2 linked regions of the Allorhodopirellula heiligendammensis genome follow. The protein of the gene in region 2 interacts with the protein of the main gene of each other region in a pairwise test. Links are inferred from orthologs where the notes say so. Each region holds a gene or a part of one and is shown on either strand. Other genes may lie near its edges. The genes, in order: typA and rlmKL.

Region 1 (3,272 bases), 570 kb from region 2 along the record:
CGTCAAAACCATGCGCCGCAAACCAGGGCCTCGCAGACGCTTGCCGCGACAAGACAGCCGAGTTTCCCGGCGTCGCCCACTGTCTCGCCCGATCTGGATTGGGATGACATCGCAGCGCCACCTCCTCCCGGACCGATCCCCGGCTTTCAAGGTGGGCCCGCCCAGCGTGGCGGGGCCCCAGTCCACTACCCTGGATCGCCAGTCCCTCCAGCGAAGCAACGAAAGTCACCGGGCGGCGGCCGCCTCAAACCGATCCTCATTGGCTGCGGGGCTCTGGCTGGTCTGAGTATCGTGGGGGTCGTTGGACTCGTCGCAGCGATCTTCGTCCTCGGCTCCATGCCTGAATCCAGGTCCACGATTTCATTAGCAGGATACTCGGCGGACGCTCCTGGGAAGGTGGCCGGTCAAACCAGCAAAGATGGCGTCGAGAGCGTCGGCGTCTTGCATCGTCGCACGAACAGCGAGTTCGCCATTTCAACCAAGCCGGTTGCGCTGCCGGGACAGAGTTTTGCGATGGACGAATTGATCCGGGTGATGAAACAGCAGGGCATCATTATCGGTTCGACTACCCCTGTCTCGCGCGCTGGACTGAGTGGCTATCGGATGACCATGCGACAGCTCAACGGACTGAGATCAGAAGCGGAGCTGTTCCAATTAAATGGCCAGCAAATTTTGCTGGTAAGCTACGTGCCAGGTAACGCGAAGCTGGCCGCTGGCATGGGAAAGCTCAAGCTCGATGAGGAGAAAACGAAAGAGCTGGATGATCCCGATGCCTTCTTTACGTCACTTCGCAAAAACTAAGACAGCAGCCAATAAGATTGCCTCGCCGTTCTATGCGTTACGGCCTTTGCGGCGGCGTTCGTTTTCCTTCAACGCGATCTTTCGCAGCCGAATCGACAGCGGCGTGACTTCGACGAGTTCGTCGTCTTCGATATATTCTAACGCCGCTTCGAGCGACATGTCGCGCGGTGGCTTGAGAATCACGTTTTCATCGCTACCGCTGGCTCGCATGTTCGTGAGTTTCTTTTCACGCGACGGATTGACAACCATATCGCCTTCACGCGAGTTCTCGCCGACAATCATGCCTTCATAAACCTCGACGCCTGCTGGCACCAATAACTCACTGCGGTCTTGCAGAGCAAAGAGTGCAAATGGCATCGTTTTGCCGCCGGTCATCGATACCAGCACGCCGTTGGCGCGACGTGGCACGTCACCTTCGACGACTCTGTAGCTCTCAAATCGGTGGTGGATGATCGCGGTACCGCGGGTCGCATTGAGTAGCTTGGTCCGGAGACCGATCAGGCCCCGCGAGGGGACGTTGAATTTCAATAGGCTGTAGTCACCGCGCTGCTTCATTTCTTCGAGTTGGCCGCGGCGGTGACCGACGAGTTCCATGACGGGGCCCATCGCTTCGGTGGGCACTTCGACGCGAAGGGTCTCAAATGGCTCGTGCTTTTTACCGTCGATGTCTTTGAAGACCACACGAGGCTTGCCCACGCTCAGCTCGAAGCCTTCACGACGCATGGTCTCGATCAGAATGGCGAGGTGCAAAACACCGCGTCCTGCGACCGCATAGGCTTCGGTACCTTCGATCATGCTGACTCGGAGGGCCACGTTACGCTCGAGTTCCTTTTCGAGCCGATTCTTGATTTGACGTGTCGTCACGTACTTGCCTTCGCGTCCCGCCATTGGCGAAGAATTGACGCTGAAGACCATTTCGAGGGTAGGTTCGTCAACCTTCAAACGCGGCAGCGGATTATCGGCGTCAATGGCCGTCAGCGTGTCTCCAATTTCGACATCGTCGAGCCCTTCGATCGCAACGATATCGCCCGCTGAGGCAGATTCCGCAGCCACGCGGCCGAGATTGTCAAACAGGTACAAAGCGGACGGTTTGACGCGGCGTTTGGTGGGTTTTCCATCAGCGCCCAAGCAATGCAAATCGAACGATTGCCCAGCGGTGATGGTACCGGCGTTGATGCGGCCGACCGCAATCCGGCCCACGTACTCGCTCCAGTCGAGTGTGGTGACCATCATTTGGAAGTCGGAGTCGGGATCAATCGTGGGTCCGGGAATGTGATCGACAAACAAGTCGAGGAGCGGCAGCATGTTTTCGGTGCGCACTTCGTGATCAGTTGTCGCATATCCTTCCTTGGCACTGGTGTACACGAAGCCCACGTCATCGAGTTGTTCTTCGCCACCGAGTTCGGCGAGCAATTCCAGGGCCTCGTCGAGCGCCTCGTGAGGCCGCCCATCCGGCCGATCCACCTTGTTGACAACGACAATCGGCTTGCAGCCCGCTTGGAGCGCCTTTTCGAGCACGAAGCGGGTCTGCGGCATGGGCCCCTCGGCGGCATCGACGAGCACAACGCAACCATCAGCCATTTTGACAACACGCTCGACTTCGCCGCCGAAGTCCGCGTGACCAGGCGTGTCGATGAGGTTGATCTTCACACCGCGATACGGGATCGCAATGTTCTTCGCCAAAATTGTGATCCCCCGTTCCTTTTCCAAATCATTGGAATCGAGGATGCGTTCACCCTTCAGTTCGGTATCGCGGTATTGGCCGCTCTGACGCAGCAGACAGTCCACCAAGGTCGTTTTGCCATGGTCGACGTGGGCAATAATTACCACGTTGCGAATGTCTTCGCGGGTGGACGAATCGGTTGTCGATGCGGACTGATTCAAGGTAGCTGGGGAAGACAAGGGAGGAGCTTTCGGTCGGGACTTTGGTCGGGCGGGGGCATGAGGTTAAATATGCACTCGCTAGTTCTAATAGCCCTGTGGAAGTATCACTAGGCGAAATGGGAAGAATGTTGCCCATCGCCTCCCTAAGTGCTGCTAATGAGAACCTGGGCCCGTTGACGCATTTGAAGCCTGCGATTCGCGGTCAAGGGGGGGCGTGGGATACGCGCGGCCCCGTCCGACCATGCGGCGAATCTCGCTCATCCGGCGGCAGCGTATCTCGAGGTGCCCGGACTGATTCCTAGACCGCCTCCGGCGCACGCTGCCGTCAGATGAATCGCGAATTTCCGCTCAGTCGTCGCCGGTACGCTGCATCAACGCACGGATCCCCGAGAGGATTGATCCCAGAGAAGGTAGTTCCCAGAAAAAGCAGATCCCAGAAAAAGTAGATCCCAGGGTCGATCCAAAGTTTCTGCCGACCGGTAGCGACGAGAACGTAGCCAAGAACACGCCGTCGAAGGCTCAGTTCGTTGGTGCTGAGATCGACAACATCAACGTGGGGGCTTTTGTAGCGTCGCCCTCTTTACTGA
Region 2 (3,353 bases):
CAATTTCAATCCGATAATGGACACCATCAGTAGGATGAGGAAGAAAACACGTCCGGCGTTCACGGGCTCGCCCAAGAACGTCATGCCTAAGACAATTGTGCCGAAGGTGCCGATGCCAACCCAAACGGCATAGGCGGTCCCGATAGGAAGAGTTCGAGCAGCAAGCGCGAGCAGATACATGCTCGCGATGATACCCAGAATGGTCAGCACGCTCGGAACGAGCTTTGTGAAGCCGTGGGTATACTTGAGGCCAATCGCCCAGCCAGCTTCCAAGAGACCTGCGATAACGAGAAAAACCCATGACATGATAACGCTCCTTTGAGGGATGCGTCGTCTTATCTTAACCGGGTACGTCGCACATCGTCCGGGCCTGAATGGCAATCACGATGACTAGTTGTGGGCCGCATCGATCGATTTGTCAAGACAGCCGCGTGAGATTCCGCCCTCGCTCGGAGTACTGCGTTTCATCGCATGCGCCCTCGGACAGCTAGCGGTCACCAGAGATTCGATGTTCCTTGATTGACTATGAGTTCGACCGCGTTCTTCTCTTACTCAGCCGTGTACGCCTGCCGACGTTGTGTTCCAAGGGTTGGGGGCTTCCCGTGGGAGAGGTCAGTAAAAACCTCCGTTGCCTGCGACCGGTCCTCTACTTCTCGATTCGCCAACAGCGATGGATGCGGCGATTGCGAAACTCGTCAGGAACCGTTTGTTTGGAGATTTCATGGATCGCGGTCGCGGTGAGCGACTCGATATCAAACTTAAATCTGCGAAAGTTGGTGGAGAAGAAGATCACGCCGCCCGGTCGGACCAGTTTCAGAATGTTGTTGAGCAATGGCACGGCGTCGGTTTGCACGTTCCAGTCTTCATCGGTGCGTTTGCTGTTGGAGAACGTGGGTGGGTCGCAGATGACGAGATCATATACCTCACCGGTCCGATGGCGGCGAATGAATTCACCGATGTCCATTGCCGCGAACTGATGTTGGGGGCCGCTCAAACCGTTGGCTTTCAGATTTTCTTGTGCCCAGTCGAGGTAGGTCTGCGAGAGATCGACGCTCGTCGTCGATGCGGCGCCGCCTGCGGCCGCGTAGGTAGTGAATGAACCGGTGTACGCAAAAAGATTCAGAACATGCTTGCCAGCAGACTGTTCGCGAACCATACCACGCGTGACGCGGTGGTCCAGAAACAACCCGGTATCGATATAGTCCGCAAGATTAACCAGGAAGGTGAGACCACCTTCCTGGACAGGAATCCTTTGGTCGGTTTGCGAGATCTTCTCGTGCTGGGTGTTTCCCCGCTGGCGTGAACGTCGTTTCAGAAACACGTTCTGTTTGGGCACATCGAGTGCCTCGCCGGCAGTGGCGGCCATGAGATCCAACCAAGCAGCATGTTGAGCGGCGTCGCGATCGTGTGGCCGTTCAAACTCACTCAGGTGAAGGTAGTTTTCGTAACGATCCACGACCAGTGGGATTTCGGGCACGTCACGTTCATAAAGACGGAAACAAGTAATGTTACGCCGCGCCATCATCTTCCGAAAATGCTTGGCACGTTTCCGCAGCCGCGTCGCAAACAGGTCAGCTTGGTGCTGTGCGTTATCCGCCAATGCACCAAAGGCAGCCTCGCCAACGGCGTGCACATACGGTCGCGGGGATTTCTCCAGCTGCGGCTCAGAGGCAACTGACTGTGCCTCGCGATCACCGCTAGCGTCGTCGACTCTCTCCGGCGCAGCTGGCACTACCTCAGACGCTACTGCGGTGTCAGGCGACGCCGATGTGCGCGGCGAATCCGCGACTGGCTTGGGACCTTGAAATTGGTAGTAGGTACACTCAATGCGGCCGTTGTAAAGCTTGCGCCGACGATCGGCGCTGCGACCGAGCACCTTTTCGAACGCGGAAAATGAAGTCAGGAAATAGAAGGACCATGTCGGTAGATGCCGTAAAACATTGGGCAGCGCGGCGTAGAGTTCTTCAATCTCCCAGTCACGACCGAGTCGCATGCCGTAGGGTGGGTTGGTGATCAGGCATCCGAACCGCCGGCTGCTACGCGAATCGCGAACATCCGCAGTCTCAAAATGCACGTCGGCCGTTACTCCCGCCGCCTCGGCGTTTTCGCGAGCGAACCGCAGGACCCGAAAATCAGTATCGCTGCCGAGCAGTCGCTGCGGCAGTGGCTCGAGCACGCCTTGCAATGCCTCCGTACGAAGCTGCAGGATCGCTTCACGCGGTGCATCCTGCCACTGCTCAAATCGAAACTCGCGAGATTGGCCTGGCGCCATGTTGCGGCCGATCATCGCTGCTTCGATGAGAATCGTGCCGCTGCCACAGAACGGATCAACGAGCGGCCGATCCCGCTTCCAATAGCTCAGCATCACCATGGCTGCAGCGAGGGTTTCTTTGAGCGGTGCGGCCGTGACGGCGGAGCGGTATCCACGGCGGTGCAGGCTACGCCCCGTCGTGTCGATCGTGATGGTGGCAGTATCTTTTAGTAATGCGATATCGACCGGGTACGATGCCCCCGTTTCAGGCAGGGTTTCGGTAGCATGATCGCGACGCATCGCATCGACAATCGCTCGTTTGACCGCGCGCTGGCACGCCGGCACGCTCGTCAGGGTCGACTTCACACTGCGGCCAGTGACCGTGAATTCACCATCGACGGGAATCCAATCACCCCAGCTAATCGCTTTGGTCGTTTCAAACAGGGCGTCAAAGTCAGCGGCAGCGAATTCCGCAACGCGGATCAGTACTCGATCAGCACAGCGTAACCATAGATTGGCCTTGGCAACTGTCTCCAGGTTACCGCGGAAATGCACTCGTCCGGATTCACCGATGGTGGCGTCGATCCCCAGCCCAGAGAGTTCGCGTCGTACGATCGCTTCGAGCCCAAAGGCACACGCAGCGATGAGATCCAATTCTTGTTGTTGAGAGTGCATGAGGAACTCATTGTCCAAAGCAGGTGTAGGTACAGGTGAATGCCGTCGGTATAACTCGATTGGGCAGTAGACGTTAGCCCCGGGATCCCCTCCGTCAACGCCAAGCGATCATAACAAGGCTCGTGCAGGTAATTATCGTGGACAGACCAAAAAAAACGGCTCCAGTGAAACCAGAGCCGTTTACATGAATATCGACGATGACGAGTAGCCGGGGTACTCAGTTCACGGCAACGCGTTTGAACTCGATGATCTCAGCTTCGGGGCTGAGCGACTTAACAGCCACTTCAACCGTCTTCGTATCGTCAAGAGCGTAAAACTGGCTCAGCAGGCAGCGTTCTTGATCCAATGCAGTGTTATCGGCAATGAAACGCTCGAGCTTGCCAGGAACAATCTTGTCCCAGATCTTTTCCGGTTTGCCTTCGGCTTT

Evidence for each region.
Region 1: the proteins of rlmKL (region 2) and typA interact in binary tests that used the Escherichia coli proteins (3 or more experiments, as listed by UniProt). The link is inferred for Allorhodopirellula heiligendammensis from one-to-one orthologs.

What each region holds. Positions count from the first base shown.
Region 1 is NZ_SJPU01000002.1:958,394-961,665, forward strand. The notes cover bases 268-3,214. They hold typA (translational GTPase TypA), read right to left. Parts: upstream 2,704-3,214; coding sequence 832-2,703; downstream 268-831. Other genes in these bases: Poly21_RS13920 (hypothetical protein), read left to right, coding at 268-801; Poly21_RS13930 (serine/threonine-protein kinase), read right to left, coding at 3,205-3,214. Also shown: more of Poly21_RS13920, read left to right, coding at 1-267; more of Poly21_RS13930, read right to left, coding at 3,215-3,272. UniProt on the Escherichia coli protein: A 50S ribosomal subunit assembly protein with GTPase and nucleotide-independent chaperone activity, required for 50S subunit assembly at low temperatures, may also play a role in translation.
Region 2 is NZ_SJPU01000002.1:392,571-395,923, forward strand. The notes cover bases 287-3,314. They hold rlmKL (bifunctional 23S rRNA (guanine(2069)-N(7))-methyltransferase RlmK/23S rRNA (guanine(2445)-N(2))-methyltransferase RlmL), read right to left. Parts: upstream 2,927-3,314; coding sequence 647-2,926; downstream 287-646. Other genes in these bases: Poly21_RS11790 (DMT family transporter), read right to left, coding at 287-306; tsf (translation elongation factor Ts), read right to left, coding at 3,144-3,314. Outside these bases: more of Poly21_RS11790, read right to left, coding at 1-286; more of tsf, read right to left, coding at 3,315-3,353. UniProt on the Escherichia coli protein: Specifically methylates the guanine in position 2445 (m2G2445) and the guanine in position 2069 (m7G2069) of 23S rRNA. Methylation occurs before assembly of 23S rRNA into 50S subunits.